Regions from separate parts of the Arthrobacter sp. BC5 genome, predicted to be linked through region 2. Evidence: riboswitches for the same ligand, from Rfam matches in the RefSeq annotation. Region 2 holds a riboswitch; each other region holds the start of a gene.
The links. Region 2 has a riboswitch for thiamine pyrophosphate ahead of thiD (bifunctional hydroxymethylpyrimidine kinase/phosphomethylpyrimidine kinase). Riboswitches for the same ligand answer to the same signal wherever they lie in the genome.
Positions count from the first base shown of each region.

Region 1: another riboswitch for thiamine pyrophosphate. It lies ahead of AC1MFI_RS07210 (ECF transporter S component); the one in region 2 lies ahead of thiD (bifunctional hydroxymethylpyrimidine kinase/phosphomethylpyrimidine kinase).
Region 3: another riboswitch for thiamine pyrophosphate. It lies ahead of AC1MFI_RS04535 (MFS transporter); the one in region 2 lies ahead of thiD (bifunctional hydroxymethylpyrimidine kinase/phosphomethylpyrimidine kinase).

Region 1 covers NZ_CM155273.1:1,551,612-1,560,919, forward strand. Annotated here, with positions in the region: gene AC1MFI_RS07175 (FUSC family protein) at 1-680, shown strand, start outside; gene AC1MFI_RS07180 (FAD-dependent oxidoreductase) at 760-2,094, opposite strand; gene AC1MFI_RS07185 (arsenate reductase ArsC) at 2,132-2,578, opposite strand; gene AC1MFI_RS07190 (ArsR/SmtB family transcription factor) at 2,680-3,081, shown strand; gene AC1MFI_RS07195 (arsenate-mycothiol transferase ArsC) at 3,131-3,553, shown strand; gene AC1MFI_RS07200 (arsenic transporter) at 3,670-5,193, shown strand; gene AC1MFI_RS07205 (DUF4235 domain-containing protein) at 5,282-5,542, opposite strand; TPP riboswitch at 5,630-5,753, shown strand; gene AC1MFI_RS07210 (ECF transporter S component) at 5,817-6,425, shown strand; gene AC1MFI_RS07215 (ABC transporter ATP-binding protein) at 6,422-7,912, shown strand; gene AC1MFI_RS07220 (energy-coupling factor transporter transmembrane component T family protein) at 7,909-8,706, shown strand; gene AC1MFI_RS07225 (amino acid ABC transporter ATP-binding protein) at 8,746-9,308, opposite strand, start outside.
Region 2 covers NZ_CM155273.1:3,376,583-3,385,890, forward strand. Annotated here, with positions in the region: gene proB (glutamate 5-kinase) at 1-294, opposite strand, end outside; gene obgE (GTPase ObgE) at 301-1,884, opposite strand; gene rpmA (50S ribosomal protein L27) at 2,001-2,261, opposite strand; gene rplU (50S ribosomal protein L21) at 2,319-2,627, opposite strand; gene thiD (bifunctional hydroxymethylpyrimidine kinase/phosphomethylpyrimidine kinase) at 2,885-4,468, opposite strand; TPP riboswitch at 4,459-4,572, opposite strand; gene AC1MFI_RS15940 (Rne/Rng family ribonuclease) at 4,680-8,030, opposite strand; gene dxs (1-deoxy-D-xylulose-5-phosphate synthase) at 8,475-9,308, opposite strand, start outside.
Region 3 covers NZ_CM155273.1:1,008,602-1,017,909, reverse strand. Annotated here, with positions in the region: gene pta (phosphate acetyltransferase) at 1-994, opposite strand, end outside; gene AC1MFI_RS04535 (MFS transporter) at 1,146-2,444, opposite strand; TPP riboswitch at 2,439-2,546, opposite strand; gene AC1MFI_RS04530 (ArsR/SmtB family transcription factor) at 2,607-2,954, shown strand; gene AC1MFI_RS04525 (SRPBCC family protein) at 2,967-3,464, shown strand; gene AC1MFI_RS04520 (fatty acid desaturase family protein) at 3,604-4,749, opposite strand; gene AC1MFI_RS04515 (ferredoxin reductase) at 4,771-5,883, opposite strand; gene AC1MFI_RS04510 (PucR family transcriptional regulator) at 5,982-7,181, shown strand; gene AC1MFI_RS04505 (DNA-3-methyladenine glycosylase family protein) at 7,188-8,051, opposite strand; gene AC1MFI_RS04500 (SDR family NAD(P)-dependent oxidoreductase) at 8,048-8,842, opposite strand; gene AC1MFI_RS04495 (DUF4193 domain-containing protein) at 9,161-9,308, shown strand, end outside.

The DNA of each region.
Region 1 (9,308 bases), 1.8 Mb from region 2:
ACCTCGGATACTCGCTGGGGTACTTCGTCCAGACGGTAGTCGGTGTCGGCGTCGGGCTGGCGGTCAGCGTGCTCATCCTGCCACCACTGAACCTCGACGACGCGGTGGGCCAGATGAGCCGGCTCCGCAGGGCGGCCGCGAGGCAGCTCCAGGAGATGGGCGAGGCGCTGGACGAGGACTGGGCCGCGGATGACCCGCGCTGGGCGCAGCGGCGGGACGAGCTCACGGAGTCGTCCCGCAACGCGAGGGCGGCCCTGCAGTACGCGGACGAGAGCCGGAAGGGAAACGTCCGGCGGCGCTTCCACCCGCGGGACGTCCGCCGCGACTACCGGCATGTCGAAGTCCTGGAGGTCGTCGCATTCCACACCCTCAACATCACGAACATGCTGCAGGATGCGCTGCACGGGACGTCCCGTGAGCACCCCCTGCCGAACGCGGTCCGGCCGCCCCTGCGGGAGGCCTTCACTGCTGTCGGGGACGTGCTCGACCTGTGGACGGTGCAGGAGAACGACGCCGAGACGTTCCAGGCCGCCGAGCGCAGCCTCGCAGCGCTCGAAGCCGCAGCGTACGAGGCGTCGTCCCGCGATATCCCCTTCGGGGCGGCGGCCGCTATCGCGATGAGCCTGCACCGCATCCTGCAGGCTGTGACGCCCGGCCGCAGCAACGGGGACGAGGACTAGTCCGTGATGCGCCGCGCCGCGCGGCCGGTCCGCGCTCCTGGCGCGGGTCTGTCCGCCCGCCGGCCCGACCCGTGTCCGATCAGTGGTCGGGGGCGCCGGAGCGTCCGTGGGCCGTGCCGGTGGGGAATCCGATGCTGACGAGCTGCGGTTCCGAGCAGCATCCGCCCAGGTCGGTGCTGCAGACGCCCGTCTCAGGCAGCTCGAGCTGCAGGCGCGAAGCAGCCTCGGGGTCACCCGCGATCGCGGCGGTGACGGAACGGACCTGCTCATACCCGGTGGCCAGCAAAAAGGTGGGGGCTCGCCCGTAGGACTTCATCCCGACGAGATAGAAGTCCTTCTCGGGGTGCGCCAGGACGTCCGCCCCGTGGGCCGGGACTGTTCCGCAGGAATGGAACTCCGGGTCGATCAGGGGCCCGAGGGCACGGGGCGCCTCGACGGCCGGGTCCAGTTCGAGGCGGAGTTCGCGCAGCATGTCGAGGTCGGGGCGGAACCCGGTGGCGGGCACGAGGACGTCGACGTCGACGGCGCGGGAACCGTCCGGCGTCGACGCTGCAACGGTGAGGCCCGATCCGGTTCCGGTGAGCGAGGTGATGGTGAAGTCGGTGATGAGTTCGACGACGCCGTCCCTGACGAGGGTCTTCAGGCGGCTGCCGAGTGCACCGCGGGCGGGCAGGCCGTCGAGGTCCCCGCCGCCGTAGAGGCGTCGGGCCGACGCGCTGCCGCGGACGGCCCAGAGGATGCGGGTGCCGGGCTCGTTCCTGGCGACCTGACCGAGGTTGATCAGGGTGTTGGCGGCAGAGTGGCCGGCGCCGACGACCATGACCGTCCGGCCTGAGAAGCGTGCCCGGTCAGCGCCGACGACGTCGGGCAACGGCCTGGTGATGAACTGGGACGCCGCGCCTTCCCCGGGTGCCGTCAGTCCGGCCTGTCCGAGCGGGTTGGGCCGGTTCCAGGTGCCGGAGGCGTCGATGACGGCTCGCACGAGGTGGTCCGTGGTGCCGTCGGGTGCGGTGACCCGGACGAGGAACGGGGTGGTGTCGCGGTCCTTGGTGCGGGTCTTGTCCATGCCGAGGCGGGTGACCGCGATGACCCGGCTGTCGAAGTGGAGGGTGTCGGCGATGGCTGGGACGGCGGCGAGGGGCTCGAGGTAGGACTCCACCAGTTCGCGGCCGTACGGCAGTGCGGTACGGCGTGGTTCGGCCCAACCGGTGGGTTCGAGCAGCCGTCGGGCTGCGGGGTCGATGCCGTACTCCCAGGGTGAGAACAGGCGGATGTGCGCCCACTGCCGGATCGCCGCGCCGACGCCGGGCCCCTGCTCGAACACGATCGGGGTCAGGCCCTGCTCGAGGAGGTTCGCGGCCGCCGAGAGGCCGATGGGTCCGGCGCCGATGACGGCGACAGGAAGATCGGTCATGCCGGACCCGGCGGCGGGACTTGTTCCGGGGGTGGTCTCAGGCATGAGCTGCGGTCCCGTCGGCGGGCAGGAGCTCGCTGATGAGCTGCTGGATGCGGCCCTTGATCTCGTCGCGGATGGGGCGGACGGACTCGACACCCTTGCCCGCGGGATCCTCGAGGACCCAGTCCTCGTACCGCTTGCCCGGGAAGTAGGGGCACTCGTCCCCGCACCCCATGGTGACGACGACGTCGGAAGCCTTCACGGCCTCGGCGGTGAGGACCTTCGGTGTCTCGGCGGTGATGTCGATGCCCTCCTCCTTCATGGCCTCGACCGCGGCGGGGTTCACCTGGTCGGCGGGCTGGGACCCGGCGGACAGAACCTCGATGCGCCCCTCGGAGAGGTGGTTGAGGTACGCCGCTGCCATCTGCGACCGCCCCGCGTTGTGGACGCAGACGAACAGGACCGACGGTTTCCTGACCTCGGTGGTCGTCTCGATGCTCATGGTGATCCTTCGTTCAGCGCCCGGTCCCGGAGATCGACCGGTGTCGGTCTCGAGTATGGAAAGCATATTGATGGTTGTCAATATCAGGGTACGGTAGGTGAATGACGACGATCACCGAGTCCAGGACTGCGGACCCCGCAACGACCGGAGCCGCCACGGCGACCCCTGATGCGGCGGGTGCAGAGGGTCCCTGCTGCGTGCCGTCGGGGGCACCGGCGATGAGCGCGGATCGGGCCGAGGAACTGGCGAGGCAGTTCAAGGCGATCGCCGACCCGAACCGTCTGCGCCTGATCTCGCTGATCTCCTCGAGCGCCGGGCACGAGGCGTGCGTCTGTGACCTCACCGAGCCGCTGGATCTCGGGCAGCCGACCGTGTCGCACCACCTGAAGATCCTCGTCGACGCGGGCATCCTGCACCGTGAGAAGCGCGGGGTGTGGGCGTACTTCTCCCTCGTGCCCGGAGCCCTGACCTCCCTCGCCGGCGTCCTCGCCGAACCCGCGTGACCCCCGACCTCTCCGGGCTCCTGCCCGCTCAGAAGAATCGAGAACCCCTGTGAGCTTCAAGGCGGACAAGCCCGCTGTCCTGTTCGTGTGCGTGAAGAACGGAGGCAAGTCCCAGATGGCCGCGGGCCTCATGCACAAGGTCGCCGGTGATTCCATCACCACGGCGTCGGCCGGATCGAGGCCGGGATCCTCGGTCAACGGCCTCTCGGCCGAGGTGTTGGCGGAGATCGGGGTCGACATCAGCCAGAACGTCCCCCGTCCGATCACCCGCGAGGACCAGGAGCAGGCGGACCTCGTCGTCATCCTGGGCCCTGAAGCGCACGTCGACGAGGTCGAGGGCGCCCGTTACGAGCGCTGGGAGACCGACGAGCCCAGCGAGCGCGGCATCGACGGCATCGAGCGCATGCGCCTGGTCCGCGACGACATCCTCGAACGCGTCACCGCCCTGCACGCCACCGTGATGGCCCCGTAGCCGACCGGCGCGGATCGCGGCCGTCGACAGCCGGTCCCGTCTGCTCCCTCGCCGGGCTCCTCCCTGCCCTCTTCCATGCGTTCCCCCTGCGTGTCCCTCCCCTAAGGAGTCCTGCCATGACCGTGGTCGCCATCCTGATCTTCCTCGCCACCCTGACCCTGGTCATCTGGCAGCCCCGGGGCCTCGGCATCGGCTGGTCCGCCCTCGGTGGTGCGGCGGTAGCCCTGATCACCACGGTGGTGAGCCTGTCCGACATCCCGATCGTGTGGGACATCGTGTGGAATGCGACCTTCGCGTTCGTGGCGATCGTGATCATCTCCCTGATCCTCGACGAGTCCGGGTTCTTCACCTGGGCAGCCCTGCACGTCGCCCGCTGGGGCAGGGGTGACGGACGGCTGCTGTTCACGCTCATCGTCCTGCTCGGGGCAGCGATCGCAGCAGTCTTCGCCAATGACGGGGCGGCCTTGATCCTCACCCCGATCGTCATCCAGATGCTCCTGGCCCTGAAGTTCCCGGCCAAGGCGTCCCTCGGCTTCGTCATCGCCTGCGGATTCATCGCCGACGCCGGCAGTCTGCCGCTGGTCGTGTCGAACCTCGTCAACATCGTCACCGCGGACTTCTTCGACATCAGCTTCGCCCGCTACGCCGTCGTGATGGTCCCGGTCGGCATCGTGTCCGTCGCGGCCAGCCTCGGCGTCCTGCTGCTGTTCTTCCGCAAGGTCATCCCGCGCCGCTACGACGTCACCGTCCTCGCCAGTCCGAAGTCCGCCATCGCGGACCCGCTGACGTTCAGGGCCGGCTGGGTGATCCTCGGGGTCCTGCTCGTGGGCTACTTCGCCGCCGAACCACTGCAGATCCCGCTCTCCGCCGTCGCGGGAGTCGGAGCCGTCGTCCTGATGATCGTCGCCTCCCGCCAGCCGGCCTTCCTCTTCCCCCGTACGCGCGCCCTCACCGGCACGTCCGCAGCGCCGGGGCCGGCGCCAGGATCACCTGAAGGCGCCGGACGGGCGGCGGACCTCGATTACGAGACGGTCGGCGCGTCCCGCCGGTCGACGGCCCGGCCTCACGTCACGCCCGTCATCGGTGCCACCGCCGGTCCGGACCAGGAGGACGAAGCATCTGCCGCTGGGGTCGCGCTCCCGAGCGGGAGGATCTCCGTTCCACGGATCCTGAAGGAAGCGCCGTGGCAGATCGTCCTGTTCTCCATCGGCATGTACCTGGTCGTGTACGGGCTGCGGAACCGGGGCCTGACCGACGAGCTCGCCGGCGTCTTCTCGAGCATCGGCTCCAACGGGGTGCTGGTCACCGCTCTCGGTGTCGGCGTCATCGTCGCCGTCCTCGCGTCCCTGATGAACAACCTGCCCACCGTCCTCATCGCCTCGCTGGCCATCGGCTCGGCCGGCGCTGCCGGTCTGACGCAGGAGGCCATGATCTACGCCAACGTGATCGGCTCGGACCTCGGCCCGAAGATCACCCCCATCGGCAGCCTCGCGACCCTGCTCTGGCTGCACGTCCTGGACCGCAAGGGCATCCACATCGGCTGGGGCCAGTACTTCCGTGTCGGCATCGTGCTGACCCTCCCGGTGCTCGCCATCACCCTCCTCGCCCTGGCCGGATGGCTCACCGTCATCGGCGTCTGAGCGCCAGGAGGGGGGGCCGCCATGAACCCTGCGCACGAAACGGCGGGCAGCCCTCCTCCAGCCCTCCTCCAGCCCTGCCGCGAAGGACTCAGGTCAGGTCGCGTGTCTTCGAGAAGCGGTCGATCGCCTTCTGCGTGGAGCGGTTGGTGAGCACCTGGATGGTGGTGCTGACCGCACCCGAGATGACGGCGAACACGAGGGCCGAGCGCAGGGTGTTCTCCAGCCCGTCCTTGCTCTTCGGCGGGGCCTCGCCGGTGATCTTCTCCCACAGGAAGTCGACGAGCTTGGTCCCGACGAAGCCCGCACCCACGCTCATGCCGGCGCCGAGCAGTTTGAACACCACGTTCATGGTTTCTCCTTCTAGTCCGATAGTCCTGGGCCTAGCCTAGTCGCGGCCCACGGCCCTTCGCAGGTGTAGGATCGGTAGCGCTCAACCAACAAACGACAGGGGAGCGCCGATTCGCAGCAGGCTGCGGAGCGGGCGCTGAGAGTGCGGACCGCCGCAGACCCTCGAACCTGATCCGGCTAGTACCGGCGAAGGGAGTCGAGTTCTCAGAGTGCGCGGATGCTGCTTCCACGGCAGTCCGGCACTCTCCCCTCCTGTACCTCAGGAGGAAATCACCATGGCATCACCAGCGTCCCTCACGGGCACCTCTCCGCGCACCACCCAGTGGCGTGTCGTCGACATCGTGGTGGCCTCGGTCATCGCGGTCGCCGTCGGCGTCCTGTTCTTCGCCTGGTCGGCGGGCTACTCGGGCATCAGCGTGCTCACCGCCGGTTTCCCGCCGTTGGCAGGCCTCTACTCGGGCGGCTGGCTGATCGCCGGAGTGCTCGGCGGGCTGATCATCCGGAAGCCCGGCGCCGCCGTCTACTGCGAGGTGCTCGCGGCCGCGGTCTCGGCGCTCATCGGCACCCAGTTCGGCATCCTCGTCCTCGTCTCCGGGCTCATCCAGGGACTCGGGGCCGAGCTGGTCTTCCTGCTGTTCCTCTACCGGAAGTGGAACCTGCCCGTGGCACTGCTGGCGGGCCTCGCAGCGGGGCTCGCCCTCGCGATCAGCGAGAACATCATGTACAACGCGCTGTGGACCATCGAGTTCAAGGTCCTCTACACCGTGTTCGCTGCCATCTCCGGCGTCGTCATCGCCGGACTGCTGTCCTGGCTCGCCATGCGTGGTCTCGCGAAGACGGGCGTGCTGTCCTCCTTCGCCGCGGGCCGCACGGCGGACGTGTGACACCAGCCGACGCGCCATCTTCCGGAGCGGTGCACGTCCGCGCCCGGGGATGGGGCTGGCGCCATGCCGGCAGGAAGGCGTTCGCCGCGCGCGGGCTGGACCTCGACATCCGGCCCGGGGAGCGGGTCCTGCTCCTCGGGGCGTCCGGCGCGGGCAAATCGACCGTGCTGCACGGACTGGCCGGTGTGCTCGGCACCAACGACGAGGGCGAGCAGGAGGGTGAACTCCTGCTCGACGGCGCCCCGCCCGCCGCGGCGCGGGGGCGTGCGGGGCTCGTCCTGCAGGATCCGGAGACGCAGGTCGTGCTGGCGCGCGTGGGTGACGAGGTGGCCTTCGCCGCCGAGAACCTCGCCGTGCCGCGGGAGGAGATCTGGCGGCGCGTGGGACGGGCGCTCGACGACGTCGGCCTGGACCTCCCGCTCGACCACCCGACCACCGCGTTGTCCGGAGGGCAGAAACAGCGCCTCGCGCTCGCCTCCGTGCTCGCCATGGAACCCGGCTTGCTCCTGCTCGACGAACCCACCGCGAACCTCGACCCCGACGGCGTGCTGGAGGTGCGCGACGCCGTCGCCCGGGTCCTCGAGCGTACGGGGTCGACGCTCGTGGTCGTGGAGCACCGTGTGGCGGTGTGGGCCGATGTCGTCGATCGCGTGATCGTGCTCGATGCCGAGGGCGGCGTCCTCGCGGACGGTGCCCCGGCAACCGTGCTCGGCCGGGAGGAGACGCGAAGCCGGCTCGCTGCGGCGGGCGTATGGGTCCCGGGGCTGCGGCCCCCCGTGGGCGGGCGAATGCCCGGCGGCGGTGCGGAGGTGCTCCTCTCGGCGCACGGCCTGGCCGTGGCAAGGACGAAGCACGGGCCGGCCGCCGTGGAGGGCCTCGGGCTCGAGGTGCGCGCTGCGGAGGCCCTGAGCATCACCGGGCCGAACGGTGCGGGGAAGTCGACGGCGGCGCTCACGCTCGGCGGCCTCCTCCGCCCGCGCGCAGGGACCCTCGAGGCGTCCGCCCGGCTCGCCGGGGACGCCGGAAGGAACCCGTTCCGCTGGCGTTCCTCCCAGCTCGTGCAGCGCGTCGGAACGGTCTTCCAGGAGCCCGAGCACCAGTTCCTCACGGCGAGCGTCGCGGAGGAACTCGAGTTCGGTCCGAGGAGGGTCAGCGGGAGCGTGGACCCGCGCCGCATCGCCGAGCTGGCCGAGCGGCTCCGGCTCACCCATCTGCTCAAGGCCAATCCGTTCACGCTGTCCGGCGGGGAGAAGCGCCGCCTGTCGGTCGCGACGATGCTCGCCACGGCCCCGCGCATCCTCATCCTGGACGAGCCCACCTTCGGCCAGGACGCCGGGACCTGGGCCGAACTGGTCACCCTGCTGCGCGAACTGATCGACGACGGCGTGGCCGTCCTCTCCGTGACGCACGACGCGGACTTCATCGCCGCGCTCGGCGGAGCATCGCTTCACATCATCGGTGGAGCGGGACGGCTGGTGTCCCGATGAGCAGCGACCACCTGACCCCGGTCCTGACCGGGAGGACGCTCGTGCGGGCCAATCCGGTGTCCAAGCTGTTCGCCGCCACCGTCATCACGTTCGCCCTGATGGCGAGCATCGACTGGGTCAGTGCCGCGGTGGTGCTCACCTCGGAGCTGGCCCTCATGCCGCTGCTGGGCATCAGTGTGGTGGGCCTCGCGCGGCGTATCTGGCCCCTGCTGATCGCCGCCGTGGTCGGCGCCTACGGGACCGCCCTGCTGGCGGAGAAGAGCGGCGGGGTCCTGCTCGACGTCGGGCCGTTCCTCTTCACCGAGGGATCGGTGGCCGCGGGGATCGCCGTCGGGCTGAGGGGCCTGGCGCTCGCGCTGCCGGGCATCTTCATCCTCCTCACCACCGACCCCACGGACCTGGCCGATGCCCTCGCGCAGAAACTGCACCTGCCGCACCGCTTCGTGCTCGGCGGCCTGGCATCGCTGAGGCTCGTCGGCCTGCTGGTGGAGCAGTGGGAGACGCTCGGGCTCGCGCGCCACGCCCGGGGCATCGGATCGGACGGGTCCGTCGTCGCCCGCACCCGGAACCTGCTGGGGCAGTCCTTCGGGCTCATCGTGCAGGCCATCCGGCGCGCCACACGGCTCGCGACCGCGATGGAGGCGCGCGGGTTCGGCGGGGGAACGCGCACGTGGGCGCGGACGAGCACCTTCTCCCCGCTCGACGCCGGCGTCGCCGTCGTCGGGCTCCTGATCGCTGCAAGCGCAGTGACGGCGGCCGTCCTGGCCGGGACCTGGAATTTCATCCTGTCCTGACCGGGGCGACCGCCGTGACAGCGCTGGTGCAGCGGGTTGCTACAGCACGTCCGCGAGGAAGGACCTCAGGCGCGGCGTCTGCGCGTCGTCGAAGATCGCGGCCGGAGGACCGGATTCCACGACCACGCCGCCGTCCATGAACGTCACGGTGTCGGAGACGTTGCGGGAGAAGCCCATCTCGTGGGTGACGACGACCATCGTCATGCCCGCCGAGGCCAGATCGGCCATGAGGGCGAGGACGCCCTTGACGAGTTCCGGGTCCAGGGCGGACGTGGCCTCGTCGAAGAACATGACCTCGGGGTCCATCGCCAGCGCCCGGGCGATCGCGACGCGCTGCTGCTGGCCGCCCGAGAGGTTGCCGGGCCGCACGTCGGCCTTGTGCTTCAGCCCCACCAGGTCCAGCTGCGCCAGCGCCTTCTCCCGGGCCTCGTCCGCGGACATCTTCCGGAGCTTCCGCAGCGCCAGGGAGACGTTGTCCACCACGGTCTTGTGGGGGAAGAGGTTGAACTGCTGGAACACCATGCCGATGCGGCGGCGCAGCTCGTCCGGGTTGTCCTTCAGCACGGACCGGCCGTCGAGCAGGATGTCCCCCCTGTCCGGTT
Region 2 (9,308 bases):
GAGCAGACCCTGTCCCACGCTCGCTGCCGCCTGCTGGGTGGAGAGCTGGGACGGACGGCGCGCCAGACCGAGCGGCGCAAGTCCGGCAGCGATCGCCCCGGAGGACACCAGGATGACCTCCGTGCCGGCCGTGCGCCGTCGGGCGAGGACGTCGGCGAGCCCGACGAGGGCGTCACCCGAGATCCCCCCGGAGACGGAGGTCAGCGACGACGAGCCGACCTTGACGACGATCCGCCCCGCGGAGGCGAGCCCCGACCGCGACGCGAGGGGCTGGCGCGGCTGGTCCACGACCACGCGCGCCTACTCCCCGGACTCGGCGTCTGCTTCCTGCTGGGCAGGTGCAGGCTGGTTGCGGTTCTGCACCGATTCGGTCCAGATACCGGCCTTGCGGTCCGCCTCCAGGTCGGCTCGGGCCGCGGCCTTCGCCTCCTTGCGCTCCTGGTACTCCTCACGCTTCTGTTCGCGCGTGGGCCGAACGTACTCGGCCAGGCGGAGGTCGCTGCCGCGCGGTCCGGCAAGGAGCTCGGCCCCGCCCATCATGGTCGGCTCCCAGTCGAAGACGACGCCGTCGCCCTCGCCGATCACCACGGTGTCGCCCGGCTTGGCACCGGACTTGAAGAGCTGCTCCTCGACCCCGACCTTGGCGAGGCGGTCCGCGAGGTAGCCGACGGCCTCGTCATTCGTGAAGTCGGTCTGCTTGACCCAGCGCTCGGGCTTCTCACCGAGCACGCGGAAGAGCGGCAGGGCGTCCTTCTCCTCATGGCGGATCCGGAACGGGGCCGCGTTGACTCCGCGCGGGCGCAGCACCGGAGGTTCGACCTTCGGGGGCGCGGTGGCCACGGCCTTGCGCGCAGCCTCGACGATCTCCGCCATGGCGAACCCCAGCTGGCGCAGTCCCTCGTGGCTCGAGGCGGACACCTCGAAGACCCGGTAGCCGCGCGCCTCCAGCTCGGGGCGGACGAACTCCGCCATGTCCTTGCCGTCGGGGACGTCCACCTTGTTGAGGGCGACCAGTCGGGGGCGCTCGTTGAGGGGCACGACGTCGCCGTCGGGACCCGCGAAGCTCATGTCGACCGAGTACTTCTCCAGCTCACCCTCGATGATCGAGAGGTCCTTCAGCGGATCGCGGTCCGTCTCGAGGGCGGCGCAGTCCAGGACGTGCACCAGGGCCGCGCAGCGCTCCACATGGCGCAGGAAGTGGTGGCCGAGGCCCTTGCCCTCGCTGGCACCCTCGATCAGGCCGGGGACATCGGCGATGGTGAAGCGGGTGGAACCGGCTTCGACGACGCCGAGGTTGGGCACGAGCGTGGTGAAGGGATAGTCGGCGATCTTCGGGCGCGCGGCCGACATCGCTGCGATGAGGCTCGACTTGCCGGCCGACGGGAAGCCCACGAGGGCGATGTCCGCGATGGACTTCAGCTCGAGGACGACGTCCCGCTCGTCGCCGGGGATGCCGAGCAGCGCGAAGCCGGGGGCCTTGCGCTTCTGGGAGGACAGTGCGGCATTGCCGAGACCGCCCTGGCCGCCTGCCGCCGCCACGAACTCGGTTCCCTGGCCGACGAGGTCCGCGAGGACCTCCCCGTCCTTCGTCTTGACGACGGTGCCGTCCGGCACGGAGAGGATCAGCGTCTCGCCGCTCTTGCCGCCGCGCCAGTCACCCATCCCGTTGCCGCCGTTCGTGGCATGCCGGTGGGGAGCGTGATGGTAGTCGAGGAGGGTGGTCGTCTGGTGGTCGACCCGGAGGATGACGTCGCCGCCGTCGCCGCCGTTGCCGCCGTCGGGCCCGCCGAGGGGCTTGAACTTCTCGCGGTGGACGGACACGCAGCCGTGGCCACCCGTGCCTCCGGATACGTGCAGGACTACGCGGTCAACGAAGCTCGCCACGTCGGTCTCCTTCTACAAATGCTTCACTGTGCCGGCCTGGCCGGCTTAAAAGAAGGTGGGGCGAGCCGTAGAGGCTCACCCCACCCGAATGCTTGGTGCATCGTGCGCCGGCAGAATTACTCTGCTGCGGCGCCTACGATGTTGACGACCTTGCGTCCGCGACGGGTACCGAATTCGACGGCACCTGCCTCGAGTGCGAACAGGGTGTCGTCGCCGCCGCGGCCGACGTTGGCGCCCGGGTGGAAGTGGGTGCCGCGCTGGCGGACGATGATCTCGCCGGCCTTGACGACCTGGCCGCCGAAGCGCTTCACGCCGAGGAACTGAGCGTTCGAGTCGCGACCGTTGCGAGTGGAGCTTGCGCCCTTCTTATGTGCCATGAGTTATGCCTGCCTTCGCTGAAGTGTGTTGCGGAACCGATCGGTAGCCCGAAGGGACTACGCGATGCCTGTGATTTTGACGCGGGTCAGTTCCGAACGGTGACCCTGGCGCTTCTTGTAGCCGGTCTTGTTCTTGAACTTCTGGATGACAATCTTCGGTCCACGAAGATTCTCGACGATCTCGGCAGTGACGGTGACCTTCTCGAGGTCCTCCGCTGCGGAGGTGATCTTGGCGCCGTCTACCAGAAGGAGGGCGGGGAGCTTGAACGTGCTTCCTGCCTGACCGGTGACGCGGTCAAGGGTAACGAGGTCTCCTACAGAAACCTTTTCTTGGCGGCCGCCTGCGCGGACAATCGCGTACACCACTTGGGAACTCACTTCTCTCGACATTCTTGACTTCTGATGAAAAAACCTGGGTGCGCCTCGGCAGCAATCCGGGAGGTTGCTCCTCGTGCCGGACCCGCACCGTGCATCCTCGACACCGCGGCCCGGGAGCCGCTCGTGCCTGATGGACAGCCTGTACGTCCTGCTGACTGCACGTTCTGCTGACCGCATAGTCTGCAAAGCTTGCTCTGCTGCCGCCGGACATGCCGGTTAACAGGCGAGTGCACCGAGGGTCCAGATTACGCCAGTACAGCGTCTTCCCGCAAATCAGCGGGCCGCGGCGTGGCGCCCGGGCCGTGGACCCGGGGGGCGTCGAAGAAATCGCGCTCGTACACGGCGGACCACCGGAACGCCCTCAGCATGGCATCCTTCCCGGCTGCCGAGGCACTCCTGTGCGCGCGGTCCACGATCTGCTTCGCCTGCGCCGTCGCCGCCGCGAAGGCGGGGTCCGCGTAGGTGCGGATCCACTCCGCATAGGGGTGGGTGCCGCCGTCGTGGCCGGGCTTCTGATGGTCGCCGTCACGGACTTTCTCCTGCACGTGGTCGCCCACGGCCGCGTAGAGCCAGAAGCACGGCAGCACCGCAGCGACGAGCTCGGCGTACGAGCCGCGTGCGGCGACGGCCGCCAGGTGGTCGCAGTAGGCGCGCGTGACGGGACCGGCGGCACCCTCACCGAACCGCAGACCCGTCTCCCGCGCCAGCCACGTCCGGTGGAGCTCGGCCTCGGTCTGCAGGCACGACGTCGCGGAGGCCAGCCAGAACAGCTGCTCGTCCTCCGAGGGGGCCATGGCTGCCGCCCGGGCGAGCACGCCCGAGTACTCCCTGAGGTAGAGGGCGTCCTGCTGCAGGTAGTAGGCGAAGTCCGCTGCCGGCAGAGTGCCCCCGGTCATGCCGGCGATGAAGCCGAGCCCGAGGATCTCCCCGCGGATCGCTGAGGTGTCCCTCCAGGCGAGATCGGTGAAGCGCTGCAGCATGCGCGGATCCTGGGCGGCATGGAAATGATGGACGGGCCCGCTGCCGTTCCCCACGTCGAGCAGGTCGGCGGCCTCGAGTGCCCCCTCCAGCCAGAACTTGGCCTCCCGTACCGCCTGGGGCCAGTCCCCTCCGACGGCATGCCTCGTCGCGATGGCCGACGACAGGGAGCATCCCGTCCCGTGCGTGTTCGTCGTCCCGATCCGCCGGCCGTCGAAGACCAGGGCGTCCGCCGCGTCCGCCCCGGGGACGAGGAGCGCGTCCGGGCACCGCTCCCCCGGCAGGTGCCCGCCCTTGACCAGGACGCGCGTGCCGAGCTGCTCCGCCAGGGCGCTGCCCTGCTCCAGGGCCTCGGGCCAGGACCGCGCGTGCGCGGCTCCGACGAGCACTGCGAGCTCCGCGATATTGGGGGTGACGAGCGAGGCGCGGCGGGCGAGGTCGACGACGGCGCGCACGGCGTCGTCGTCGAGCAGCCGGGCGCCACTCGTGGCGACCATGACGGGATCGAGCACCACGACGGGAGGGCGGGCCTCATCGAGCCATCCGGCGACGCAGCGGGCGATGCCGGCGCTGCCGAGCATGCCGATCTTCACGGCGTCGATGGCGACGTCTCCGGCCACCGCGTCGAGTTGCTGCCGCAGGAATGCCACGGGCGGGGTGTGCACTCCTGCGACGCCGAGGGTGTTCTGCGCGGTCAGGGCCGTCACGACCGCCATCGCATAGCCACCGCCGGCGCTGATGCTCTTGATGTCCGCCTGGATGCCGGCACCGCCGCTGGGATCCGAACCCGCGATGCTGAGGATGTTGGGAATCCTGGAGCGTGGACTCCCCGATGCACGGACAGTTTCCATGGCGACATCCCTCCGCTAGGCCTCGGGCGCCGCGCGCCCACTAGATCAGGTTCGACGGGTTTGATCTCAGCCCTGCATCCGGCAGGGCACCCCGTGTCGGGATCCAGCCTATAGCAGTCCGCACGGCCCCGGCTGCGGACGGCGAAGGCCGGAGTCCTCGCGGACTCCGGCCTTCGTGGTTCACAGTACGGGACGGGGCGCCCCGGTGGTCCTACAGCTCCGAGGCGGGCACGCCCACGCCGAAGATCAGTGGCTCGGCCGCGGACGGCTCGGGCCTCCGTGCGAGAGCAGGAGCCTTGGCGACGTGCCGCGTCCCCGCGTGCTCGACGGGCGCCTCGGCACCCTGCGTCTCGATCGTCGTATCCGCTGCTCCCTGGGCGCTGCGCGCCACCCGCCGGCGCGGACGCGTGCGGCGGGCCGGTACTGCAGCCGGTTCCGCAACGGGTGCGGCGACCGGGGGCTCCGGCGCGTTCCCGCCGTCGGACTCGCCTGCCTGCAGCGCGGGCTCGTCGACGCCTGCGCCGGCGTCATCCGCTGCCGGCTTCCTGTTGAACGCCTCGCTGAGGCTGTCCAGCGTCAGGCGTGTCGACGGCGCCTCCTGGCGGTCCTGCACCTCCTGGCGGCGGTTGTCCGCACGGGGAAGCGTCACCGTCTCGCCGTTGATGGTCAGGACGGCTTCGGTCACCTGGATGTCAGCCGGGGCCTCCGGTTCCCCGGCGGGCTCCTCGTGGGCGTGGTGCGTGGCGGCCGCGATGGTCGCCAGTGCGGCACGGGCTGCCTCCGCCTTCGCTGCACGGTCGGCACTCTCCGCGACCGGCGCTGCGGGCAGGGCGACGGCGGCTTCCTCGTGCTGGCCACCCCGGCCCCGGTTCCGCTTGCGTTCGCTGCGGGACATCTTGTCCTGGCGCACCTGCTGCTGGTCCTGCACGGGCGTGTGGCTGCGGTGCTCCACGGGTTCCATGTGCGTGACCACACCGCGGCCCGCGCAGTGCTCGCAGTCCTCCCCGAACACCTCGAGCAGGCCGGTGCCCATGCGCTTGCGCGTCATCTGCACGAGCCCGAGCGAGGTCACCTCGGCGACCTGGTGCTTGGTCCTGTCACGGCCGAGGCATTCGACGAGGCGGCGCAGCACGAGGTCGCGGTTCGCCTCGAGGACCATGTCGATGAAGTCGATCACGATGATCCCGCCGATATCGCGGAGCCGCAGCTGGCGGACGACCTCCTCGGCCGCCTCCAGGTTGTTCTTGGTGACGGTCTCCTCGAGGTTGCCGCCGCTGCCGGTGAACTTTCCGGTGTTGACGTCGACCACGGTCATGGCCTCGGTGCGGTCGATCACGAGCGAGCCGCCCGAGGGCAGGAAGACCTTGCGCTCGAGCGCCTTCGAGATCTGCTCGTCGATGCGCGAGGCCGCGAAGATGTCCTCGTCGCTCGTCCACTTCTCGAGCCTGCCGACGAGGTCCGGCGCCACGTACATGACGTAGGCCTCGATAGTGTCCCAGGCCTCCTCGCCGGAGACGACGAGCTTGGAGAAGTCCTCGTTGAAGACATCGCGGACGACCTTGATGGTGAGGTCGGGCTCGCCGTACAGCAGCTCCGGGGCCAGGGTCTTGGTCGAGCCCGCCTTGCGCTCGATCTCCTCCCACTGCGCCCGCAGCCGGTTGATGTCGTGGGTGAGCTCTTCCTCGCTGGCACCCTCGGCCGCGGTCCGGACGATCACGCCCGCGTTCTCGGGCAGGCGGTCCTTGAGGATCCGCTTGAGGCGGTTGCGCTCGACGTCGGGCAGCTTGCGCGAGATGCCGGTCATGGAGCCCCCGGGCACGTACACGAGGTAGCGGCCGGGCAGCGAGATCTGGCTCGTCAGGCGGGCACCCTTGTGGCCCACCGGGTCCTTGGTGACCTGCACGAGCACGGGGTCGCCGGACTTCAGCGCGAGCTCGATGCGGCGCGGCTGGCCTTCGAGGCGCGCAGCGTCCCAGTTGACCTCACCGGCGTAGAGCACGGCGTTACGGCCGCGTCCGATGTCCACGAACGCCGCTTCCATGCTGGGCAGCACGTTCTGCACCTTGCCCACGTACACGTTGCCGATCAGCGAGTCCTGCTGCGTCTTGGACACGAAGTGCTCGGCCAGGATGCCGTCCTCGAGGACGCCGATCTGGATCCTGTCGTCGCGCTGGCGCACGATCATCTGGCGGTCCACGGACTCACGGCGCGCGAGGAACTCCGCCTCGGTGATGACCTGGCGGCGGCGACCGGTGTCCCGTGATTCGCGACGGCGCTGCTTCTTGGCCTCGAGCCGCGTGGAGCCGCGGACGCTGGTCACGCGGTCGGAGACGGGCTCGCCGGCCTGCCGCGGGGCGCGAACACGGGTGACGGTGTTGGGCGGGTCGTCGTCCTCGCCGCCGGACAGCTCGAGGTCCTGGTCACCACGCCGACGACGGCGGCGCCGGCGTGAGGTGACTCCCGCACCGTCCTCCGGTCCGGTGGAGCGCGGGCGCTCGTCGGAACCCTCGGCGTCGGCTGCGTCCGGCTCCGCGTCCGTCCGGCCCGCGTCCGGCTGGCCCGCGTCGCCGCGGGTGCGGTTCCTGCTGCGGCGGCTCCGACGCGACCGGCGACCGGACTCCTCGGATTCCTCCTCCTCCGTGTCCTCCTCGGGGGACGGCGCGATCCTGACGGACGGCACGGCGACGGCGGTGAGGTCCGGGGCGTGGAACAGCAGGGAGAGCGGTGACTCGGGGACGGCGAACGGGTCGAAGCGGTTCTCCGGCTCCGATCCGTCCTGTCCGGCGTCCTCGGGCGCGGCGGCGGCCGAGGTGGAGCCCGCGGCGGGTGCGGAGGCCGGCCGCGATGCACGGCCGGCAGGGGCCGCCGCGGCGGCGTCCGGTGCTGCGCCGGCATCAGCCTGCGCGGTGTCTTCGGCCTGCGCGGTGTCTTCGGCCTGCACGGGCTCCGACGCCCTGCGGGTGCGGGTCCGGCTCGAGGTGCGGCGGGTCCGCGCCGGCTTCTCGGAGGAGGGTGCATCGGCCTCCGTGCTGCCCGTGGTCCGGGCGTCTGCCGGCGCAGGCAGGGACTCGGCCGGCGCCGCTTCGGGAACGGAAGCGGGGGCCGGCGCATCGGTGGCGGTGGTCTCCGCGGCGGCGGGCTGCTCGACCGGGCGGGCCGGGCCGGCTTCGGCCGTCGCGGCACGACGGCGGGTGCGGGGCGCGCGGGCGGGTGCGGTCGGCGGGGCGTCGGACCCGGCCGGCGCACCAGCCGTACCGCCGGTGGGCACGTCGTCGATCGCGGCGGCGGCCCGGGCGGGAGCCTCGGCGGCGGTCTCGTCGGCGGTCTCGTCGGTGACGACGACCGGCTTACGGACCCGGGTGGCCCTCTTGCGGACGGGCTCGGCGGCCGCTGCCGCCTCGGGCGACGGCTCCGGCACGCTGGGTGGCGCTCCGGCCGGTGCGCTCGCGGTGCGGCGCTTCCGCGGTGCCTTCACCGGGGCGGCCTGCTCCCGGGGTTCCTGCACGGCAGCGGATGCTTCCGTGACGTCCTGTTCGTTCCCCTGCTGTTCTGACTGATCCATGGGTACTCGCTCCAAGCCCCTGCGGCACCGTCCACATTCCAGCGCCCTCCAGGGCGGTATGTCGGCCGGCCGCGGGCCCTTCGCCCGGCGGCTGACCGGAAGTCGTTGTCATGTCGTCCGAGGTCACACCGACATTGGGGTGCGGAATCGCTCGGCGACCAGTGGCGCTTTTCCAACTCAGCCGCCCGTGTGGACGGTGGGTCCCGCCAGCGGATTCCGCCTACTTCCGCCGACATGGCGGACTCGGTAGGACGGAAGCATCGCTCGTGGAACGGAAGCCTGTCACTGGACCGGCGCGGGAATGTGGTTCCCCCGCCAGCCTTGGCCATTGTCTCACATCGCCCTCGGGAAGGGGCCTCGGCCGGGCCGGACCCGCCGGGAACAGGCCGACGACCGCGGACGCGCAGTACCCTCCGCGGCTCCCGCCGTGAAGGGTACTGACGATCAGTGCTTCGGGAGTTGGCCCGTGGCGGGTGCGTGGTCGCCGGCGAGCGGCCGGGCGACGGGCACCTTCGTGCCCAGGACCTGCGCGACGACGTCGTGCGTGATCTTCTGGGCGGTCAGGCCCACGCGCTCGAGGACCTGGTTCCGCGAACCGTGGTCCAGGAACTCGACCGGGAGGCCCACCTCGTTGAGCGCCGTGTCGACGCCGGCCGAGCGCATCTCCTGGCGGATCCTCGAGCCGACACCGCCGGCGCGCACGCCGTCCTCGATGACGATCACGATGCGGTGCTCGGCGGCCAGGTCGATCACCGATCGGCGGACCGGCAGGAGCCAGCGGGGATCGATCACCGTGGAGCTGATGCCCTGCGCTCCGAGCCTGTTGGAGACGTCGAGCGCGAGTTCGCTCATCGCCCCCACGCTGACGACGAGGACGTCGTTGGAGCTCGAACCGGCGGGCCTGCGGGAGAGGACGTCGACGCCGTCGGCGAGGCGTTCGATCGCCTCGACCTCCGCGCCGACGGACCCCTTGGAGTAGCGGACCACGCTGGGGGCGTCGGAGATGGCGACGGCCTCGCGCAGTTCCTCACGCAGCCGGGAGGCGTCGCGCGGAGCGGCCAGGTGCAGCCCGGGCACGGCCTGCAGCATGGCCAGGTCCCACATGCCGTGGTGGCTCGCGCCGTCGGGCCCGGTGACGCCGGAGCGGTCGAGGACCACCGTCACGCCCGCCCTGTGCAGGGCGACGTCCATCAGGAGCTGGTCGAATGCGCGGTTCAGGAAGGTCGCGTAGAGGGCGATCACCGGGTGCAGGCCGCCGAAGGCCATGCCGGCTGCACT
Region 3 (9,308 bases), 1.4 Mb from region 2:
GCAGTCCGCTGGCGATCTCACCGCGCACCTCGCTGACGCGCCGAGCCGCCGTGTAGGTGTCGTCGTCGAGCGTGAACACCGGGAACGGCGCCTGCGCGAGGAGGGCGAGGATGTTGGGATCGGGCGCGAGCCCGCCGGTGAGGATCATGCCCGAGGGAACCGGGAACTCGGGGGAGAACGACGACGCCAGCGTTGCCACGAGCACGTCCGCGCGGTCCCCGGGCACGATCACCAGGGCGCCGTCGGTGAGCAGGTGCAGGAAGTTGCCGACGTTCATGGCGGCGACGCGCACGCTCGTGACGTCGCGCTCGAGGTTGGAATTGCCGGCGATCTGACGGGCCCCGAGTTCGGCGGACACCTCGGAGACCGTGGGCTGGGAGATCTCCGACAGTTCCGGGATCACGTAGACGGGACGGCCCGAACGGCCCGGCCGCACGTGCTCGCTGATGGCGGTGACGGCGTCGTCCGCCGCCCTGTTCACCATCATGGCGAGGAGGGACACCTTCGCGGCGTCGAGCTCGCGGCGGGCCACGTCGACGGCGTCGGCCGCCTCCTCGACGGACATGTCCTTCGCACTGACGACGGCGAGGACCATGGCGCCGAGGTTGTTGGCCAGGCGGGCATTGAGATCGAACTCGACGGCGGCGTCGTTCCCGGAGAGGTCGGTGCCCTCCACGATGACGACGTCGCACTCCGCGGCGATCTCGCTGTAGATGGCGACGCAGCGGGCGTCGATCTCGGCGCGGTCGCCGGTGACGAGCAGGGCGCGGGCCTGGGCGCGCGTGAGGCCGCCGCGGGCGCGGCCCTCCGGGAGGTCGAACGCACGTTGCATGAGCCGGACCATGGGGTCGGCAGCAGGATCACTGCCCTCGACGATGGGCCGGAAGAAGCCCACGCGGTCGGCGTGCCGGTGCAGCATGTCGGCCAGGCCCAGGGAGATCAGGGACTTGCCGGAGCCGTTGGTCATGGCGCTCACATATATTCCGCGGGTCATGGGGCCAGTCTTGCAGGGTCCTCAGGTGCCCGCCATAACGGGTGTCACGTCCTCGGGCAGTTCCCTCCGGGCGCCGGGACGGCAGGCAGGACCGGCCGGAGGCGCCGTGCGGAGTGGTTGCTGCCGTCTGGATGGACCACGGCCGCCACCGTCAGCGCAGCGGGGTGCGCGTGTCCGTGTCCGGCCCCCAGCGGCCACCCGCCGCCACCAGCAGTCCGGCGACGACGAGCAGCGCTGCGATGGGGCCGTAGGTGCCGAAGGCCTGCTGGAGCGGCGGCAGGTAGTAGGGGTAGAGCGCCGGGGCCACGATCGACAGGCTGTACCCCAGGCCGTAGCCGCTGGACCTCACGCCGCCGGCGAACCTCTCGGACAGGTAGGCGCCCACCGGCCCGTACACCGAGACGGTCACCACCTGCAGGGCCGCGCAGAGCACGACGACGGACACCGGGCCGTCCACCGCGAAGATCGCCAGGAAGCAGGCAGGGGCCGTCACGGCAGCCAGCACGCCGAAGCCGATGAAGAAGCGCCGTCGTCCGACGAGGGTGGAGACCTGCCCGCAGAGCGCCATGGCGACCGCGGAGACAACCGTGGCGCACAGCAGGGTGAGCGTGACGCCGCGACCGTCGAAGGTGCCGGCCTTCGTCAGTTCGGAGGTGAGGGTCGGGATGGCCATGTAGGTCAGCAGCCACAACCCGGTCATCAGGGTGAAGGTCTGGAGGAAGACGTGCCGGTCGCGTCCTACCAGCACGTCCTTCAGCGGTGAGCGGGGCGCCGGGACCTGTGCGGCGGCGGGCGCGTCCGCGACCTGGCGCCGGTAGTACCGGAGCATGACGAGTGCGAGGATACCGCCGACGACGAACGGCACGCGCCAGCCCCAGGTGGTGTAGGAGGCAGGATCGAGGACGGTCAGCAGGACGAGGACGAGGGCGGCGATGGTCGCGTTGGCCACGGGTGACATCGCCATGATGAGTCCGCTCGCCATGCCTCGCCGCCGGGGTGCCGACCACTCCATGGCCAGCGGGACGGCGGAGGTGTATTCGCCGCCCAGGAACACGCCGCCGAGGAACCTCAGGGCAAGGATCAGTGCCACGGTCCCGCCGCCGAGCACCTCGTGACCCGGGACGGCCGCGATCAGCAGGGTCGTCGCGGCGATGCCTGCGAGGGCGACCTTCGTGGTGGCCGTGCGGCCTACGCGATCGGCGATCGGTCCGAAGATCGCGGCTCCGAGGGGGCGCCCGATCAGGGTCGCCGTGAAGACCAGCCCTGCGGTGGCCGCGACGTTCTCCGCACCGAGGAGGGTGCCCGCGGCCGGTGCGAGGGCGATCACCGGCAGGAAGATGTCGAACTGGTCCACGTAGTTCCCGAGGATTCCGCCGCGGACGGCATGACGGGCCCTCGGATCGTCGCCGATCCGCGCAGCGGTGGGGGACGGCATGGAGGTACCGGGCATCGTATTCTCGCTTCCTTCGCCGGCATGACCCGGAGCAGGTTCGGCGGTCGAAGCTGCAGCAGCTTCCTCTCAGCCCTTGCCAGGGCTCCCGCGGGAATGGGTGACTCCATCCTGCCATGCCGCCCTTGACCCCGTCCGGCCCGGCGCGTAATGTACAACCATATGGTTGTAAAACAGTTGAGTGCGGACGAGGTGGACCGCCTGTTCCAGGCGCTCGCCGACGCGACACGGAGGGACATCGTGGCGCGCGTCCTGGTCGCCGAGTATTCGGTATCGGGCCTGGCCGAGCAGTACGACATGAGTTTCGCCGCCGTGCAGAAACACGTGGCCGTCCTCGAGCGGGCCGCTCTGGTCACGAAGGAGAAGCGCGGACGGGAGCAGATCGTGCGCGGACAGGTCGACGGCGTGCAGAAGGCCCGCCGCCTGCTCGACGAGTACGAGAGGATCTGGCGGCAGCGGGTCGACCGGATCACGGACATCCTCGCCGAGGATGCCGGGGACATGGACTAGGAAGGCAGCATCATGGCGGTCATCAGTACTGAGAAGGACGTCGAGGCACTCCACTTCAGGCTCGTCGCGGAGTTCGATGCCGGAGTGGAACGCGTGTGGCGGATCTGGGCGGATCCGCAGCAGCTCCAGCGGTGGTGGGGACCGCCGACGTGGCCTGCGACGTTCGACGCCTACGAGTTCGAGGAGGGCGGGCGGGCGGCCTACTTCATGACCGGGCCCGACGGCGAGAAGGCGCGGGGATGGTGGCGCATCACCGCCGTCGAGCCTCCGCACCGGTTGAGGTTCGTCGACGGGTTCGCGGACGAGAACGGCGACCCTGTGGCCGACATGGGCGAGACGACGGCGACCGTGACGCTCGAGGACCTCGGCGGTCGTACCCGCATGACCATGACCACGGCCTTCGAGTCCCTTGAACAGCTCAACCAGATGGTGGAGATGGGCATGGAGGAGGGCATCCGGGAGGCCCTCGGCCAGGTCGATGCCCTGCTCGCGGAGGACGCCTCCGTCTGAGCCTGCGCTCGCCCACGCCGCCGGGAGTGCGGAAAGGACCGCCGGAGAGTGCTTTCGGCGGTCCTTTCCGCACTCCCGGCGGTGCAGGTCGGGCGGCGGTCGGCCCGGCCGGGACCGGGACGACCGCGCCACGCGTGCCTTACGCGGTGGCAGCCTTCGGCTTGCGGTTGGGCAGGGCGAGCTTGAAGATCTTCGCCCAGGTGGAGCCGACCTGCTTGGGCAGGGGCCCGGTGGTGTAGGGCAGGTTGTAGCGCCCGCAGATCTCGCGGACCTTCACCGCCACCTCGGCGTACCGGTTGGACGGCAGGTCGGGGAAGCAGTGGTGCTCGATCTGGTGGGACAGGTTCCCGGTCATGAGGTGCATGAACTTCGAGCCGGAGATGTTGGCCGAGCCGATCATCTGGCGGACGTACCAGTCGCCGCGCGTCTCGCCCTCGACCTCCTCCTCCGTGAAGGTGTCGGTTCCTTCGGGGAAGTGGCCGCAGAAGATGACGGCGTGCGCCCAGAAGTTGCGGATGGCGTTGGCGGCGAGCGTCCCGTAGAGGGCCTGCTTCCCCGAACCGGTCAGCATCGCGACGGCGGGGGTGGCGGCGTAGTCCTTGGAGAACTGCTTGAACACCTTGACCCCCACGGCCTTCAGGTCGCGGTTCATGGCCTCCTTGGACTTCAGGCCTTCCTTGTACTCGGGGATCTCGAGGTCGTAGAGGGCGATGCCCCACTCGAAGACCGGCGCCAGGACGGCGTTGTACAGCGGGTTGCCGAGGTTGAAGGGTCGCCATGGCTGGTCGGGATCCATGCGGAGCAGGTTGTATCCGACGTCCCGGTCCTTCCCGATGACGTTGGTCCAGCGGTGGTGCAGGTCGTTGTGGGTGTGCTGCCAGGAGCGCGCCGGGGTGACGAAGTCCCACTCCCAGGTGGTGGAGTGGATGTCGGGATCCCGCATCCAGTCCCACTGGCCGTGGAGCACGTTGTGCCCGATCTCCATGTTCTCGAGGATCTTCGCGATGCTCAGCATCGCCGTGCCGGCGAACCAGGCGGGCTTGTACTTGCTGAACAGGAGCGTGCCGCGCCCCGCGAACTCGAGGCTCCGCTGGACCTTGATGACGCGGCGGATGTAGGCGGCATCCGTTGCGCCGCGCTTGGCGAGGATCTCGTCCCGTACGGCGTCGAGCTCGCGGCCGAGGGCTTCGACCTGCTCGTCCGTCAGGTGTTTGGCGGCGTCCGGGCGGACCAGGGGGTGGCCCGAGGCCGCAAGGGCGCCCGGGCGTGTCAGCGTGGTGGTCATGGAAGCTCCTCTGGTGGGGGATTAAAGGTCGAGGTTCACGGGCCCGGCGGCTGCCGAGACGCAGGTCTGGATGAGTTGGCCGGGCGCGTTGTGCAGTTCGCCGGTGCGGAGGTCGCGGACCTGCCCGGCGCGCAGCGGGATCAGGCAGCTGTGGCAGATGCCCATGCGGCAGCCGCTCGGCATGAGGATGCCGGCGTCCTCGCCGATATCGAGCAGGGGGGTGTCGCCGTCGGCCTGCACCTCGCGGTCGGACTGCTCGAAGGTGACGAGGCCGCCGTCGTGGCCGGCACCGGCCGTGAGGTCCGTGCTGAACCGCTCGATGGTCAGCGTGCCCGTGGTCGAAGCCTGTCCTTCGGTGCCCGCCGGAACGCTCGGGACGGTGCGTGCCGTCTCCAGGGCCGCTTCGCGCTCCCACAACTCCTCGGCGGCGTTGAGGAAGCCCTCCGGCCCGCAGGCATAAGCTGCCCGGGAGCGCCAGTCCGGGCACAGGTCCGCGATGGTCTTCGCCGTGAACTCCAGCCGGCCGCGGGCGCTCGTGAACCAGTGGCGGACCGTGAGGTTGGGGAACTGGTCGGCCAGTTCGTCCAGTTCCTCGCGGAACAGGCTCTTCTCCGGGGTGCTGTTCGAGTTGATGAGCACCACGTTCGCATCCGGTCGGCGGGGGACCAGGGTGCGGATCATGGACATGACCGGGGTGATGCCGCTGCCCGCGGTGAGCATGAGCAGGGACCTCGGGTGCTCGGGGAGCACGAAGTCACCCTGGGGAGGCGCGAGGAACAGGACGTCACCCGGCTTGGTGTCCCGCACCAGGACGTGCGACACGGAGCCGGCGTCCTTCACCGTGATGGCCGGATCATGCCCGGCGGCGTTGCTCAGGGAGTACGAGCGCCAGTGCCGTACGCCGTCGAGTTCCACGCCGATGCGCGCCCACTGGCCGGCCTGGTGTGCATGCCAGCCGTTGCCGGGATGGAAGTAGATGGTGGCCGAGTCCTCGGTCTCGTGCACCACCCGGGTGACGACGCCGCGGAGCTGTCGTGAGGAGTACACGGGATTGAACAGCGCGAGGAAGTCTTCCGGCGTGAGCGGTGTGATGAGCGCGGATGCTGCACGCGCCAGCTTGGTGAACCGGATCATTGAATTAACGATATAGCCTCTCCCGCTAGAAATCTTCACTCCGGGCATACAGTTGGGGGAGGAGAATTATTGCAGCGAAATAGATAAGGGGTGCTCGGATGAGTTCTGACGAGGTATCGGTCGCTCCGCCGGAACCACCGTGGCTTGCCCTTCCGCCGGAGGTGAGCGACCGCCTGAGGCCCCTCACCGCCGATCTGGTGGAGGCGATCATCCAGGCCGTCCCCCAACTGGTCCCGGCCTATGCCCGTCCGATCGAGGGTGGCTTCGGCCGGGGACTGCGCCTCGGCGTGGCGGTCGCCCTGGACCGGTTCCTCGAATTGCCGGGCACGAGGCTGCCCGCCCTGTCCGACCAGAGCCGCCAGCTCGTGGCGGGCCTCGGCCGCGGCGAATTCCAGCAGGGACGCAGTATGGATTCGTTGCTCGGCGCCTACCGGATGGGCGCGCGCGTGACCTTCCGGGAGATGTCGCGCCGCTCGATGGAGGAGGGCCTCGGCTCCGCCGTGGTGGTGGATCTCGGCGAATCGATCATGGCGTACATCGACGAGCTCTCCGCCGTGAGTGCCCAGGCCTACGCCTTCGAGCAGTCGGAACGCGCCGGCGCGGTCGACCGGCGGCGCGCCGAACTGCTGGAACTGCTGCTGCTCGGCCAGGCGGACGAGACCGCGCTGCGCCAGGCGGCCTCGCTCGCCGACTGGACCGTGCCTGCGCAGCTCGCCGTCGTGACGCTTCCGCTGGAGCGGGCCCAGGGGCTCCGGCAGCGGCTCGCACCCGGGGCGATCATCATCGAACGCGAGACCGACGCCGTCGCCCTGGTGCCCGAGCGCGGACCGGCGTCGCGTGCCGAGCTGCACCGGGTCCTTGCCGGCAGGAGCGCGGCGGTCGGTCCCGCAGGCAGCCTCGAGCAGGTCCCGGAGTCGTTGCGCCTGGCGGTCCTGGCGGCATCCATGCTGCCGCAGCGCGAGGGCGACGACGATCCGCCGGTCTGGGCGGACGAGCACCTGACGGAGGTGGTCCTGGCCGCTGAGCCCTCGGCCGTCGGCGAACTGGCCCGGCGGCGGCTCACACCGCTGGCAGGGCTGCCCGACGGCCAGCGGGAGAAGCTCGAGGAGACCCTGCTGGCCTGGCTGCGGCACTGGGGCCAGCGGGCGCCCATCGCCGAGGAGCTCGGCATCCATCCGCAGACCGTCGGCTATCGCGTGCTGCAGTTGCGCGAGCTGTTCGGCGACGACCTGAAGGATCCGAAGGTGCGCTTCGAGCTGGAGATCGCGCTGCGCAGCGGCCGGAGGACCGCTGTCTGAGTACATCTAGGCTCCGCTGTAGGTCGCCGAGGTCCAGAGATGGAACAGGGCGTACGCGCGGTACGGGCGCCAGGCCTCCGAAAGGAGTTCGGCGTCCCTGATGCTCGGGTTGCCCATCGCCCGGCGCGCCACGAGGTCGCCGGGCGTGAAGGCGTCGGGGTCCCGCAGGACCCGCACGGCGAGATAGTCCGCGGACCACGGGCCGATGCCCGGGAGGGCGAGCAGTTCCTTCCGGAGCGCCGCATGGTCCCCGTCGGCGTCGAGGGACAGCCCTCCGGCGACGGCGCGCGCCACGTTCTGCACGGTGGCCGCGCGGGTACGGGTCACCCCGACAGCGGCGCGCAGCTCCTCGTGCGGTGCGTCGGCGATCGCCTCCGGGGTGGGGAACGCGATGAGCCCGGAGGATGACGGAGTGCCGTAGGCCGCGGCGAGCCTGCCGCCGAACGTTCCTCCCGCGGCGACGGACACCTGCTGCCCGAGGACCGTCATGACCGCGGCCTCGAAGGCGTCCGGATAGCCGACGGCGCGCAGCCCGGGGCGCCGTCGCACCAGCGGGCCGAGGAGCGGGTCCTGCCAGAATGCGCGGGCGACGGCGCCGGTGTCCGTATCGAGGTCCAGCCACGCCCGGGTGGTCCGGACGAGCTGCGCGAAGTCACCGCCGTCCTCCGTGTCGGCCGTGAGCTCGACGCCGTCGGCCCGGATGGTGACCGTGATGCGGCAGGGCCCGCCCGGCGTCGCCAGCAGGCGCGTGTGCGTGCGCCCTTCGCGGTCCGTCAGCTCACAGCCGGGGATGGCGTGGTTGGCGAGGATCGCGGCCATCGGGCCGGCGTCGAGCGCGCCGTTCGGCGGAAGGACCGCGGTGAGGCTCACGGGAGGATGGAGTCCACGTACCCGCCGTCCACCCGAACGGCCGCACCCGTGGTCGCCGAGGCGAGCGGCGAGGCGAGGTAGGTGACCATGTTCGCGATCTCCTGGGGCTCGATCAGGCGTTCGAGCAGCGACTGGGGGCGATGGTCCGTCATGAACCGGCGCTGCGCTTCCTCCCACTCGAGGTCCTTGTCCACGAGCTGGTACACGAAGTCCTCGACGCCGCCGGTGTGGGTGGGGCCGGCGATGATCGAGTTCACGGTGACGCCTGTCCCGCTCGCCTCCTTCGCGAAACCACGGGACACGGCGAGCAGTGCCGTCTTCGAGACGCCGTAGTGGATCATCTCGGCGGGAACGGCGACGGCGGAATCGCTGGCGATGTACTGGATGCGTCCCCAGCCGGCACCGATCATGCCGGGCAGGTAGGCGCGTGTGAGCCGGATCGCGGTGAGGACGTTGACGTCGAAGTAGCGGCGCCACTCGGCGTCGTCGATCTCGAGGGCCGGCTGCGCGCCGAAGATCCCGAGGTTGTTGATGAGGACGTCCACGGCGGGCAGGACGGCGAGGGCCTTCGCCACGCCGTCGTCGGTGGTGACATCGGCGGGGACGGCGATGAGCTCGGCGTCGGGTACGTCCTCCCGGATCGCCTCCATGGCACGGGTGACACTGCGGTTGCTGCGACCGTTGACTCCCACGCGGGTGCCCGCGGCGGCCAGGGTGGCCGCGATCGCCAGCCCGATGCCCTGGGTGGATCCCGTGACGAGTGCCGTCTTGCCGCTGAGGTCGATCGCCAATGCCATGGATGCTCCTGGAACGGTGGGGAGGGTCTGGGTCCCACCCTACGACGGCGGCCGTGCCACGGCGGTCGTGCCACGGCGGTCGTGCCACGGCGTGCCTCGCCGGGGGAGTCGAGGCGTCCTGCCGCCCGTCCGCCTAGCATGCCCGGCGCATCGCGTCACAAAGGGGTGCGGATCGGCGTGCCGGGGACGGTTGGAGAAAAATACCAGCCGCACCGGGTATATTGCAGCCGGTATATGGAATACTTCCGCCTCCGCCGAGGTTGAGAGTGGCATCTGGGCGTCATTCCCGCCCACAGAAGGAGATCTACCGCAATGGCAACCGACTACGACGAGCCACGCGTTCGCCCGGAAGACCAGCCGGCCAACGAGTCCCTCGAGGCAATCCAGGCACAGCGCAGCGCGACCACGCAGACTGCGTTGATCGATGTCGAGGACGGCGAAACCGCTGAAGGCATCGACC